Regions from separate parts of the Kluyvera ascorbata genome, predicted to be linked through region 1. Evidence: riboswitches for the same ligand, from Rfam matches in the RefSeq annotation. Region 1 holds a riboswitch; each other region holds the start of a gene.
What was found. A riboswitch is a leader RNA that binds a small molecule or an ion and turns the genes downstream of it on or off. The one in region 1 is predicted to bind thiamine pyrophosphate.
Positions count from the first base shown of each region.

Region 2: another riboswitch for thiamine pyrophosphate. It lies ahead of thiC (phosphomethylpyrimidine synthase ThiC); the one in region 1 lies ahead of thiB (thiamine ABC transporter substrate binding subunit).
Region 3: another riboswitch for thiamine pyrophosphate. It lies ahead of thiM (hydroxyethylthiazole kinase); the one in region 1 lies ahead of thiB (thiamine ABC transporter substrate binding subunit).

Region 1 covers NZ_CP096201.1:4,192,950-4,197,116, forward strand. The annotation lists gene MY052_RS20060 (sugar efflux transporter) at 1-979, opposite strand, end outside; gene sgrT (glucose uptake inhibitor SgrT) at 1,063-1,200, opposite strand; gene sgrR (HTH-type transcriptional regulator SgrR) at 1,299-2,954, shown strand; TPP riboswitch at 2,990-3,090, shown strand; gene thiB (thiamine ABC transporter substrate binding subunit) at 3,121-4,104, shown strand; gene thiP (thiamine/thiamine pyrophosphate ABC transporter permease ThiP) at 4,080-4,167, shown strand, end outside.
Region 2 covers NZ_CP096201.1:4,753,397-4,757,563, forward strand. The annotation lists partial or broken gene nfi (deoxyribonuclease V) at 1-313, opposite strand, end outside; gene hemE (uroporphyrinogen decarboxylase) at 323-1,387, opposite strand; gene nudC (NAD(+) diphosphatase) at 1,428-2,201, opposite strand; gene MY052_RS22720 (Rsd/AlgQ family anti-sigma factor) at 2,299-2,784, shown strand; TPP riboswitch at 2,838-2,947, shown strand; gene thiC (phosphomethylpyrimidine synthase ThiC) at 3,031-4,167, shown strand, end outside.
Region 3 covers NZ_CP096201.1:1,765,857-1,770,023, forward strand. The annotation lists gene MY052_RS08315 (sensor domain-containing protein) at 1-1,276, shown strand, start outside; TPP riboswitch at 1,382-1,478, shown strand; gene thiM (hydroxyethylthiazole kinase) at 1,513-2,298, shown strand; gene thiD (bifunctional hydroxymethylpyrimidine kinase/phosphomethylpyrimidine kinase) at 2,295-3,095, shown strand; gene fbaB (class I fructose-bisphosphate aldolase) at 3,241-4,167, shown strand, end outside.

The DNA.
Region 1 (4,167 bases):
GCATGCCAATCCCGGCAACAATACCGATAAACACCGCGTTAAACAGCTGGAGCACCAGCAGCGACGTGTGGCTGTGGAAGAAGATCAGCCCGACGTAGAACAGCACCCCGGCGGCTACCGCCGTCACCATCATCCGCCGCTTACCAAAGCGCTTCACGTAGTAACCCGCGAGGATCATCGCCGGAATTTCCAACCCCGCCGCCGTCCCCATCAGGATCCCCGCCAGGCTATCCGACAGACCGAGATCGCTGCTGATCCACAGCGGCATATCAATGATATACATGGTGTTGCAGGTCCACATCAGCGTGGAGGCAATAAACAGCATCCGCACGTTACTGTCCTTCCAGCCGCTAATCTGATTCTGCACCACGTCGGCGGGCTGTTCGACTCGCGCCACCGACGGTAGCGTCAGAGCAATCAGCGTCAGGCTAATCACGAAAATCACGGCGGCAATAGAGAACATGGCGGTAAAGCCATAGTTGAGCGCCAGCATAAAGGCCAGCGGCGGGCCAATCACCCACGCCAGCGACAGCTGCGCACGCATCACCGAGCTGAACATCACCACTTCACGCGCCGAGCTATCGGCATATTCACGCGCAAGCGCAAACAGCTGCGGCATCGCCGCATTGGCGATGGAAGCCAACAGCACGCCGCAGGTAATCAGCGTCAGGTAGTGGCGGTTGAAGGCGAAAAGCAGCGCGTTGCCCACCGCCATCAGGCAGCAGAACATAATCAGCTTACGTCGGTCACCCCGGTTATCGGATCGTTTTGCCAGCCCCAGGCTGACGACGATCCCGGCGATAGCATTGACGGTGTAGAACAGCCCTACCCAGAACGGCTGCACCCCAACTTCTCGACTGAGATACAGGCTCAGCGTTGGCGCCTGCAACGCCCCCGCCACGCCCATCATAAACGCCACCAGCATAAAGGCGGCATACACACCGTTGAGACGTCGTCCCATCGTCATTAACCAGAGCATCAGAAATCCTTTCGCGAAAGAATAAAAAAAAGCCAGCAGATGATACCTGCTGGCAAATACTCAGTCACACATGATTAGGCGAATTAATACTCAGAGGTCGGGTTCGTAACTTCCCATTGCATCAGATAGTTCAGCACTTCAAGCCGCTGTGCAGTCGCCTGACGGGCCAGCCAGGAAACATTTTTGGTGGCAGAGAAATAACGCCGGTAGAACTGATACATGGTGACCTCCTCATTTCCCCTTCGCTTCATCGAAATCAATTATTGGCTTAATATAGGGATTAATAAATTGCTGAGTTTTTATCAGGAGTTCCCCTTTTATGCCTTCAGGTCGATTACAGCAGCAGTTCATCCGTTTGTGGCAGTGCTGTGAGGGAAAATCACAGGAAACCACGCTCAACTCACTGGCCGAGCTGCTGAACTGCTCTCGCCGTCATATGCGTACGCTTTTAAACACCATGGAGGCGCGCGGATGGTTGACCTGGGAGGCCGAAGCCGGGCGTGGCAAGCGCTCTAAGCTGACTTTCCTTTATACCGGCCTAGCGCTTCAGCAACAGCGCGCGGAAGATTTGCTCGAGCAGGATAGGATCGATCAACTGGTACAGTTAGTCGGTGATAAGGCGGCGGTGCGCCAGATGCTGGTGTCACATCTTGGCCGCAGCTTCCGTCAGGGGCGGCACATTCTGCGGGTGCTTTACTATCGCCCGATGCACAATTTACTGCCTGGAACGGCGCTTAGACGCTCGGAAACCCATATCGCGCGGCAGATATTCAGCGCACTGACCCGAGTAAACGAGGTAAATGGGGAACTGGAAGCGGATATTGCGCACCATTGGCAGGCCATTTCCCCATTACACTGGCGTTTTTACTTGCGCCCCGGCATTCATTTTCATCACGGTCGCGAACTGGAAATGGAAGACGTCATCAGTTCGCTGCATCGCAGCATGACGCTATCGCTCTTTTCCAACATCACGCGCATTCATTCTCCTACCGCCTGGACGCTCGACGTGCATCTGAGCGAGCCCGATCGCTGGCTGCCGTGGTTGTTCGGCCAGGTGTCGGCGATGATTCTGCCCCGCGAATGGCAATCGCTCAGCGACTTCTCGCGCATGCCGGTGGGGACCGGGCCGTATGCGGTCGCCCGCAACAATCAGAACCAGCTGAAGATCCACGCCTTTGACGACTACTTCGGTTTCCGGGCGCTGATTGACGAGGTGAACGTTTGGGTACTGCCAGAAATCAGCGAAGAACCGAACGGCGGCCTGACGCTTCAGGGCACCACCCAGAGCGAAAAGGCAGTGGAAAGCCGTCTCGAAGAGGGCTGCTACTATCTGCTGTTTGACGCACGCAGTTCGCGCGGCAACAACCCGGCAGTACGACAGTGGCTGAGCCACATTTTCCACCCGAACAACCTGCTGTATCACGCAGGCGAGCAGCACCAGAGCCACTGGTTCCCGGCCTACGGCCTGCTGCCCCGCTGGCACCATGCCCGTAGCCACACCTGTGAGAAACCGGCAGGTCTTGAGTCGGTCACCCTCACCTACTATCGCGATCATGTTGAACACCGGACTATCGGCCAGATAATGGAAGCGCTGCTGGCGGCGCATCAGGTCAAGCTGGTTATTCAGGAAGTGGACTATGATGAGTGGCACCGCGGCGAGGTGGTCAGCGATATCTGGCTTAACAGCGCCAACTTTACGCTGCCGCTCGATTTCTCACTCTTTGCCTATCTTTATGAAGTCCCGCTGATTCGCCACTGTATCCCCATCGACTGGGAACAGGACGCGCAGCGCTGGCGCGCGGGGGAGCTGTCGCTGCCTGACTGGTGCCAAAGTCTGCTGGCAAATCAGTCTATTGTGCCGCTGATCCACCACTGGCTGATGCTACAAGGCCAGCGCAGTATGCGCGGCGTTCGCATGAACACCCTCGGCTGGTTCGACTTTAAATCCGCCTGGTTTGCACCGCCGGATCCTTAAGGCTTTTGATTTATTCACGTAATCATTACAATGTGCCGTTCTCAACGGGGTGCTGCGCCGAGTGCGCGAGCTGAGAAAATACCCGTCGAACCTGATCCGGATAATCCCGGCGAAGGGATTTGAGGCTAACTCAAAATCCTTTGCCACCATTTTATAAAGGTGCAAAGTGCTCAAAAAATTACTCCCCCTGCTGGTTCTGGTTGCCGCTCCGGCCCTCGCCAAGCCTGTACTGACCGTCTATACCTACGACTCTTTTTCGGCTGATTGGGGCCCGGGCCCGGCAGTGAAAAAAGCGTTTGAAGCCAATTGCAACTGCGAGCTGAAGTACGTGGCGCTGGAAGATGGCGTTTCGCTGCTCAACCGCCTGCGCATGGAAGGCAAAAACAGCAAAGCCGACGTGGTGCTGGGGCTCGATAACAACCTGCTACAGGCCGCAACCGACACCAGGCTGTTCGCCAAAAGCAACGTCCCAACGGATGCCGTGACCGTACCAGGCGGCTGGAACAACGACACCTTCGTGCCGTTCGACTACGGCTACTTCGCCTTCGTCTACGACAAAAACAAGCTGAAGAACCCACCGAAAAGCCTGAAAGAGCTGGTCGAAAGCGACCAGAAATGGCGCGTGATTTATGAAGATCCGCGCACCAGCACGCCGGGTCTCGGCCTGCTGCTGTGGATGCAAAAAGTCTACGGTGACAAAGCGCCAGAAGCCTGGCAGAAGCTGGCGGCGAAAACGGTCACCGTGACCAAAGGCTGGAGCGAAGCCTATGGCCTGTTCCTGAAAGGGGAAAGTGACCTGGTGCTGAGCTACACCACCTCTCCGGCGTACCACATCATCGATGAGAAGAAAGATAACTACGCGGCGGCGAACTTTAGCGAAGGCCACTATCTGCAGGTGGAAGTCGCGGCCAAAACCGCGGCCAGCAAACAGCAGAAGCTGGCCGATGAGTTCCTGAAGTTTATGGTTTCTCCGGCCTTTCAGGACACCATTCCAACCGGCAACTGGATGTATCCGGTGACCAACGTCACGCTGCCAGAAGGCTTTAATGGCCTGGTGAAACCGCAAACCTCTTTGGAATTTACCCCACAGCAGGTGGCCACCGAACGTCAAAACTGGATTAACGCATGGCTTCGCGCAGCCAGCCGCTAATTCCCCGCTGGCTGTATCCAGGGCTAACGGCAACCACGTTGATGGTTGCCGTCGCGCTGGCGG
Region 2 (4,167 bases), 560 kb from region 1:
GACCGTCGACAAACAGCAAGTCTGGCTTTTGCGAAAGCTGCTGCCATGCCGCCATTAAGGCCGGGGTTTCGCGAAAAGAGAGAAAACCGGGGATATACGGCATGGTGGTGGCAATACGCGCCACCTGATATTCCACGAGCTCAAGCGATGGATACTTCAGCAATACCATCGCCGCTCGCGTCACTTCGCCGCCCAGCTCAAAGCCTACGTCGGCACCGCCGATCAGATCCGGAGGATCGCCGTCAAAACGATCGTCCCGGATCACCGATGACGCCAGATCCAGTTGCTGCGCGCGCAGCGACGCGAGATCCACGTGACGGCCTTAGCGGTGGTACTGCGCCGACAGGCGGTGCACCGCTTCAACGAAGACGCCCGCGTGTTCTGGCGGCACGTCCTGATGAATACCGTGGCCCAGGTTGAAGACGTGGCCTTCGCCCTGACCAAAACCGGCCAGAATCGTCGCCACTTCTTCTTCAATGCGCGCCGCAGGCGCGTAGAGCATGGACGGGTCCATATTGCCCTGTAGCGCCACTTTATGGCCCACACGACGGCGCGCATCGGCGATATCGGTAGTCCAGTCGAGCCCCAGCGCATCGCAGCCGGTTTCCGCCATGGCTTCCAGCCACTGACCGCCACCTTTGGTGAACAGCGTCACCGGCACGCGGCGACCGTCATTTTCACGCAGCAGGCCATCAACGATTTTGTGCATGTAGTACAGCGAGAACTGCTGATAGTCGCGCCCGGTCAGCACGCCACCCCAGGTATCGAAAATCATCACCGACTGCGCGCCGGCTTTAATCTGCGCGTTGAGGTACAGCGTGACGCTCTGCGCCAGCTTGTCGAGCAGCAGATGCAGCGCTTTAGGGTCGGCGTACATCATCTTTTTAATCACGGTAAAGGCTTTGCTGCTGCCGCCTTCCACCATATAGGTCGCCAGCGTCCACGGGCTACCGGAGAAACCAATCAGCGGCACTTCGCCCTTCAGCTCACGGCGAATGGTGCGCACTGCGTTCATCACGTAGCCCAGCTCACCTTCTGGGTCTGGAATCGGCAGCTTTTCTACATCCGCTTTACTGGTGATTGGCGAGGTAAAGCGCGGGCCTTCCCCAGCTTCAAAATAGAGTCCCAGCCCCATCGCATCCGGAATGGTCAGGATATCCGAGAAGAGGATCGCCGCATCAAGCGGGTAGCGACGCAGCGGCTGCAGCGTCACTTCGCAGGCCAGCTCGGCGTTTTTGCACAGCGACATAAAATCGCCCGCCTGCGCGCGCGTGGCTTTATATTCCGGTAAATAACGGCCTGCCTGGCGCATCATCCATACCGGCGTCACATCAACGGGCTGGCGCAGCAGCGCACGCAGATAACGATCGTTCTTCAGTTCGGTCATTTTTACATTCCTTTAGCGTTGATGCGCCTATTGTAACATGTCAGTCGTATTCGGCCCGACACATTGCCACCGTATCTTCGATCAGACGACGCGCCACCGTACCCGGTGGTGGCAGAAGCGGCAGATCGTCATAGCGATACCAGTTGGCGTTAAGCAACTCTTTGGGATCGATAACAATGTCGCCGCTGTCATACTCCGCCATAAACGCGGTCATCAGCGACTGCGGGAACGGCCAGGGCTGGGAGGTGATGTAGCGCAGGTTCTTCACCTTAATGCCGCTCTCTTCCATCACTTCACGCGCCACCGCCTGCTCTAAGGTTTCGCCCACTTCGACAAAACCGGCCAGCACGGTATGCACGCCGTTGCGATGGCGAACGTGTTGGGCAAGCAGAATGGAGTCGTCGCGGCGAATGGCGACGATAATGCACGGTGCAATCTGCGGGTAGTAGCGTTCACGGCAGTGGCTGCACAGCATGGCCCATTCGGTTTTGCTTGGGTGCATAGTGTGGCCGCAGTAGCCGCAGAATTTGTGCGAACGGTAAAACTCCGCCAGCTGCACGCCGCGCCCAGCAAGCTGGAACAGGCCGACGTCCTGGTCAAGAACCTGGCGCACGGTGCCCATATCATGACGCTTCTGCTGCTGTACCAGCCACACCGGAGAGCCTTCCCACTCGCCAATCTGGAGTGCGTGCTGACCCACAAGATCGAAATTTACCGCTTCGCCATATGGTAATTCCCCGCCGGGCAACCATAATTTTTGTTCGTGGCTGACTATCCACCAGCCGCGATCCAATTTTTCAATTATACGATCCATATCTCTTGCGCTACCTTTGCTTCACAGGCATGTTGTTAACATTATTATTACATAATGACGTGAGCAGATTTTAATCTTATCGATGCGGGGTCAACCTATGTTAAACCAGTTAGAAAGTCTAAAAGAGAGAATTCATGGACACCACAAACTGGTCGACCGTTGGCTGAATATTCGTAAGCACCTGCTCGTAGCTTACTACAATCTGGTTGGCCTTAAGCCTGGCAAAGAATCGTTCATGCGTCTTAACGAGAAAGCGCTTGATGACTTTTGTCAGCGCCTGGTCGACTATTTGTCTGCCGGTCATTTCAGTATTTATGAACGCATTATCCATAAAATGGAAGGCGACAGTCCGCTTTTAAACGCCAGTAAAATCTGGCCGCTGCTGGATGCCAATACTCAACAAATTATGGACTACTACGACTCTACGCTGGAGAACGCTATCGACCAGGATAACGTGTATGAATTCCAGCAGGCGCTGTCCGATATCGGTGAAGCGCTGGAGGCCCGCTTTTTGTTAGAAGACCAGCTCATCATGCTGACCTTCGAGGCGCTCGGCCCGGATGAAATCAAACGCCCGGCTTGAGATTTGCCGCATTAACGAGTAGTTTACATTCATTACCTCTCATCATTTGAGGTTACTTCTTGTCGGAGTGCCCAGTGCGCAAGCACGGGCTGAGACCGTTAATTCGGGATCCGCGGAACCTGATCAGGTTAAGACCTGCGAAGGGAACAAGAGTCAATCTATAGTCGCATCGCCCTAGGGCGATCTTCTCTCTTGCTTCATCCGTCGTCTGACAAGCCATATCCTTACTTTTATCTGGAATGAGCTATGTCTGTCACTACTAAACCATCACGCCGCGAGCAGCGCGCCCAGGCCCAACGCTTTATTGATACCCTGGAAGGCACCGCGTTCCCGAATTCCCAACGTATCTACATCACCGGTTCGCAGCCCGATATCCGCATTCCGATGCGCGAAATTCAGCTGAGCCCCACGCTGATTGGCGGCAATAAAGAGAACCCACAGTTCGAAGACAATGAAGCGGTGCCGGTGTACGACACATCCGGCCCTTATGGTGACCCGGACGTGGCGATTAACGTTCAGCAGGGTCTCGCCAAGCTGCGCCAGCCATGGATTGCCGCCCGCGATGACAGCGAAGAGCTGGACGACCGTAGCTCCGCCTACACCAAAGAACGTCTGGCCGATGACGGTCTGGACGATCTCCGCTTCAGCGGCCTGTTGACGCCAAAGCGCGCCAAAGCGGGTAAATGCGTTACCCAACTTCACTATGCCCGTCAGGGGATTGTGACGCCGGAAATGGAGTTCATCGCCATCCGCGAAAACATGGGACGCGAGCGCATTCGCAGCGAAGTATTACGTCACCAGCATCCGGGCATGGCCTTTGGTGCGCGCCTGCCGGAAAACATCACGCCAGAATTCGTGCGCGATGAAGTGGCCGCCGGACGCGCCATCATTCCTGCCAATATCAACCACCCGGAATCTGAGCCCATGATCATCGGCCGTAACTTCCTCGTGAAGGTCAACGCCAATATCGGTAACTCAGCGGTGACGTCCTCCATTGAAGAGGAAGTGGAAAAACTGGTGTGGTCTACCCGCTGGGGCGCGGATACGGTGATGGACCTGTCGACCGGCCGCTATATCCACGAAACCCGCGAATGGATCCTGCGTAACAGCCCAGTTCCGATCGGCACCGTGCCGATCTACCAGGCGCTGGAGAAGGTTAACGGGATCGCCGAAGATCTGACCTGGGAAGCCTTCCGCGATACGCTGCTGGAGCAGGCCGAACAGGGCGTGGATTACTTCACCATTCACGCGGGCGTGCTGCTGCGCTATGTGCCAATGACTGCGAAACGCCTGACCGGCATTGTGTCACGCGGCGGCTCCATCATGGCGAAATGGTGCCTTTCCCATCATCAGGAAAACTTCCTCTACCAACACTTCCGCGAA
Region 3 (4,167 bases), 2.4 Mb from region 1:
CGCCAATATCATTTTTGCCAGTGCGTCCTGCGAGCGTATTTTTGGCTATACGCCGCAAGAACTGATTGGCCGTAACATGTTCGAAATAATGTTGCCGGAAGACCGGGAATTAACCCGGAATTCGATAGTCGACGTGATGTCGGGTAACCCGCAATTTCATTTCGAAAACCGTTATGTCCACAAAAATGGCCAGGTCTTGAATATCATGTGGTCAGCGCGCTGGTCTCCGGCCGATCAATTACGTATTGGTGTTGCCCGCGATATCACCGAGCGTAAACGTTCAGAACAGCTGCAAACTGTTCTTTATGCTATTTCAGAAGCTGCGCATACCGCTGAGGATCTGCTCAAGCTATTCCAGCGTATTCATCAGATTGTCGGTACACTGCTGCCCGCCGATAACTTTTCGGTAACACTCTACGATGATGAAACGGGCCAACTGAGCTTTCCATACCACGTCGATGAGTATCAGGACACCCCCGCGCCGTTTACCCTGATTCCGTCGACGTTTTACGCGGAAGTGATTCATACCGGCCAACCTCTGCTGCTCACGCCTGAGACGATGGCGAGCCGTATGGAAGAACTGCGTTTTTCTTTTGGTATTAACCCGTTCTGTTGGCTGGGCGTCCCGCTAAAATCACATAAAGGCACGATTGGCGCGCTGGTGCTCAAAAGCTATCCGGGCGGCGTGTGCTACAACGTACAGGATCAGGAACTGCTGCAGTTTGTGTCGACGCAAATTGCGACGGTCATTGAACGCCAGCAGATGCAGGCCCGATTGCAGCATATGGCGCAATACGATCAGCTCACCGACCTGCCGAATCGCGGCCTATTGTACGATCGCCTGAAAACGGCGCTGGCGATTGCCCGCCATGAGCTAAGCCAACTGGCGCTGCTGTTTATCGATCTCGATAAATTTAAACAGGTTAACGATACGCTGGGTCATGGGATGGGCGATCTCTTGCTACAAGAGACCGCCGTGCGCCTGAAGCGCTGCATACGAGAATCGGATACCGTCGCCCGTATTGGCGGCGATGAGTTTGTCGTTTTGCTTCAAAGACCGTTATTGCCTGAACACGCGGAGCTCGTCGCCAAAAAAATTGATGATGCGTTCCGTTTGCCTTTTAGCCTTGATGGCTACGCGGTGACGGTTGCCCCTAGTATCGGGATCGCGTGTTATCCTGAACATGGCAGCAATGAACAACAGCTTCTCGACTATGCCGACAAGGCGATGTATGTAGCCAAACAGGGTAAAACACGGCGGCAAAATTACGGATAAGCCATCGTCCAATGCCTGGGTTTGACGTACGGGCTTGTTTGTCGGATTGCCTGCTGGCATTATTGCGGGCAGCGATTAATAACATGTTAATCGCTAAAAATTGATTCAAATGACTCGGGGTGCCCTTCCTTGTGAAGGCTGAGAAAAACCCGTACCACCTGATCTGGATAATGCCAGCGTAGGGAAGTCAGAGGCCGTTTGGTCATTGCTTCTTCGCGTTTTGGCAGGAGCAAACCATGCAAGCCGACCTGCTAAGTCCCGCGCAATCAGCGCACACCGCATACTTTCTGCATCAACATTCCCCGCTGGTTCACTGTATGACCAATGACGTCGTACAGACCTTTACCGCAAACGTCCTGCTTGCGCTTGGCGCATCGCCAGCGATGGTGATTGACGCGGGTGAAGCCGCCCAGTTTTCGTCTATTGCCAGCGCGCTGCTGATTAACGTCGGCACGTTAACTCAACCACGTGCTCAGGCCATGAGGGCGGCGGTAGAAAGTGCGAACCGTGCCGGAACCCCGTGGGCGCTCGATCCGGTGGCGGTGGGGGCGCTGACGCTGCGTACTGATTTCTGTCGTGAACTGGTGCGGATGGCCCCGGCGGCAATTCGTGGCAATGCCTCTGAAATTATGGCTCTGGCGGGCGAAAGTCAGGGCGGGCGCGGCGTAGACACTACCGATACCGCCGCGACGGCGCTACCGGCGGCACAGAAACTGGCACGAGAAAGCGGCGCGATTGTTGCGGTAACCGGTGAAGTTGATTACATCACCGACGGTGAACGTACGCTGGCGGTAAACGGCGGTTCTCCGTTGATGACCCGCGTGGTGGGAACCGGCTGTGCGCTTTCGGCGGTGGTGGCGGCAAGCTGTGCCTTACCGGGTGACCGATTACTGAACGTGGCGGGCGCATGTGCCGTGATGAAACTGGCGGGGCAGCGCGCGGCGCAGGGACGAGGACCGGGAAGTTTTGTTCCCGCATTCCTCGACGCGCTGTATGCGATGCACGGGGAGGTGAAGGCATGAAGCGCATCAACGCATTAACTATCGCTGGCACCGATCCAAGCGGCGGCGCAGGCATTCAGGCCGACCTGAAAACCTTCTCGGCGCTTGGCGCCTATGGCTGCTCGGTGATTACCGCGCTGGTGGCGCAAAATACCCGCGGCGTGCAGTCGGTTTACCGAATTGAACCTGATTTCGTGGCCGCGCAGCTTGATTCCGTGTTCAGCGATGTACGCATCGACACCACCAAAATTGGCATGCTGGCGGAGACAGATATTGTGGAAGCGGTCGCCGAACGTCTGCAACGCTATCGCATTCAGAACGTGGTGCTGGATACGGTAATGCTGGCGAAAAGCGGCGACCCTCTGCTTTCCGTATCCGCCGTTGAGACGCTGCGCCAGCGCCTGCTGCCTCAGGTCTCCCTGATTACGCCAAATCTACCGGAAGCGGCAGCGCTGCTTGACGCGCCGCATGCCCGTAATGAGCGCGAAATGCTGGAGCAGGGCAGGGCGCTGCGGGCACTCGGCTGTGAAGCGGTGCTGATGAAGGGCGGGCATCTGGACGACGCTGAAAGCCCGGACTGGCTGTTTACCGCTGAAGGGGAAATGCGTTTTACCGCGCCGCGCGTGGCGACCAAAAATACCCACGGTACAGGCTGTACGCTGTCGGCGGCGCTGGCGGCCTTAAGGCCGCGCCATGCCAGCTGGCAGGAAACCGTGCCGGTGGCAAAAGCGTGGTTGTCGCAGGCGTTGGCCCAGGCCGATACTTTGCAGGTAGGTGAAGGTATCGGGCCGGTGCATCATTTCCACGAATGGTGGTAACTGTCCGGCTGACGTGCCAGCAGGTTGTGCTTAAAATCTGTCAAAAGTTGGACATTCCACACTCCCGGTACCAGGCTTATCCTGCTCAAAAGTGTTGAGCAGGACAACCAGCCGACATGATGTCGGCGCTTACGGGAGCATAGCTATGACTGATATTGCGCAGTTGCTTGGCAAAGACGCCGACAGCCTTTTACAGCATCGTTGTATGACCATTCCAGCCGACCAGCTCTATCTGCCTGGCCACGACTACGTTGACCGGGTAATGACGGATAACAACCGTCCACCTGCCGTGCTACGAAATATGCAGACTCTCTACAATACCGGGCGCTTAGCTGGGACGGGTTATCTGTCGATTCTGCCAGTGGACCAGGGCGTTGAGCACTCTGCCGGGGCCTCGTTTGCCGCCAACCCGCTCTATTTTGACCCGAAAAATATCGTTGAACTGGCGATTGAAGCCGGCTGCAACTGCGTGGCTTCCACCTATGGGGTGCTGGCATCAGTATCCCGCCGCTACGCGCACCGCATTCCGTTCCTCGTCAAGCTAAACCACAACGAGACCCTGAGCTACCCGAACACCTTTGACCAAACGCTGTACGCCAGCGTCGAGCAGGCGTTCAATTTGGGTGCGGTGGCGGTCGGGGCGACCATCTATTTTGGTTCAGAAGAGTCGCGCCGCCAGATTGAAGAAATCTCAGCGGCCTTTGAACGCGCGCATGAGCTGGGGCTGGTCACCGTACTGTGGGCCTATTTGCGTAATCCGGCGTTTAAAAAAGACGGCGTGGATTACCACGTGTCTGCGGACCTGACCGGTCAGGCCAACCATCTGGCCGCCACCATCGGCGCGGATATTGTGAAGCAGAAAATGGCCGAGAATAACGGCGGCTATAAAGCGGTGAACTTCGGCTATACCGACGAACGTGTGTATACCAAGCTGACCACCGATAACCCTATCGATCTGGTGCGCTACCAGCTGGCGAACTGCTATATGGGCCGTGCCGGGTTGATTAACTCCGGCGGTGCTGCGGGCGGTGAAACTGACCTTTCCGATGCGGTACGTACGGCGGTTATCAAC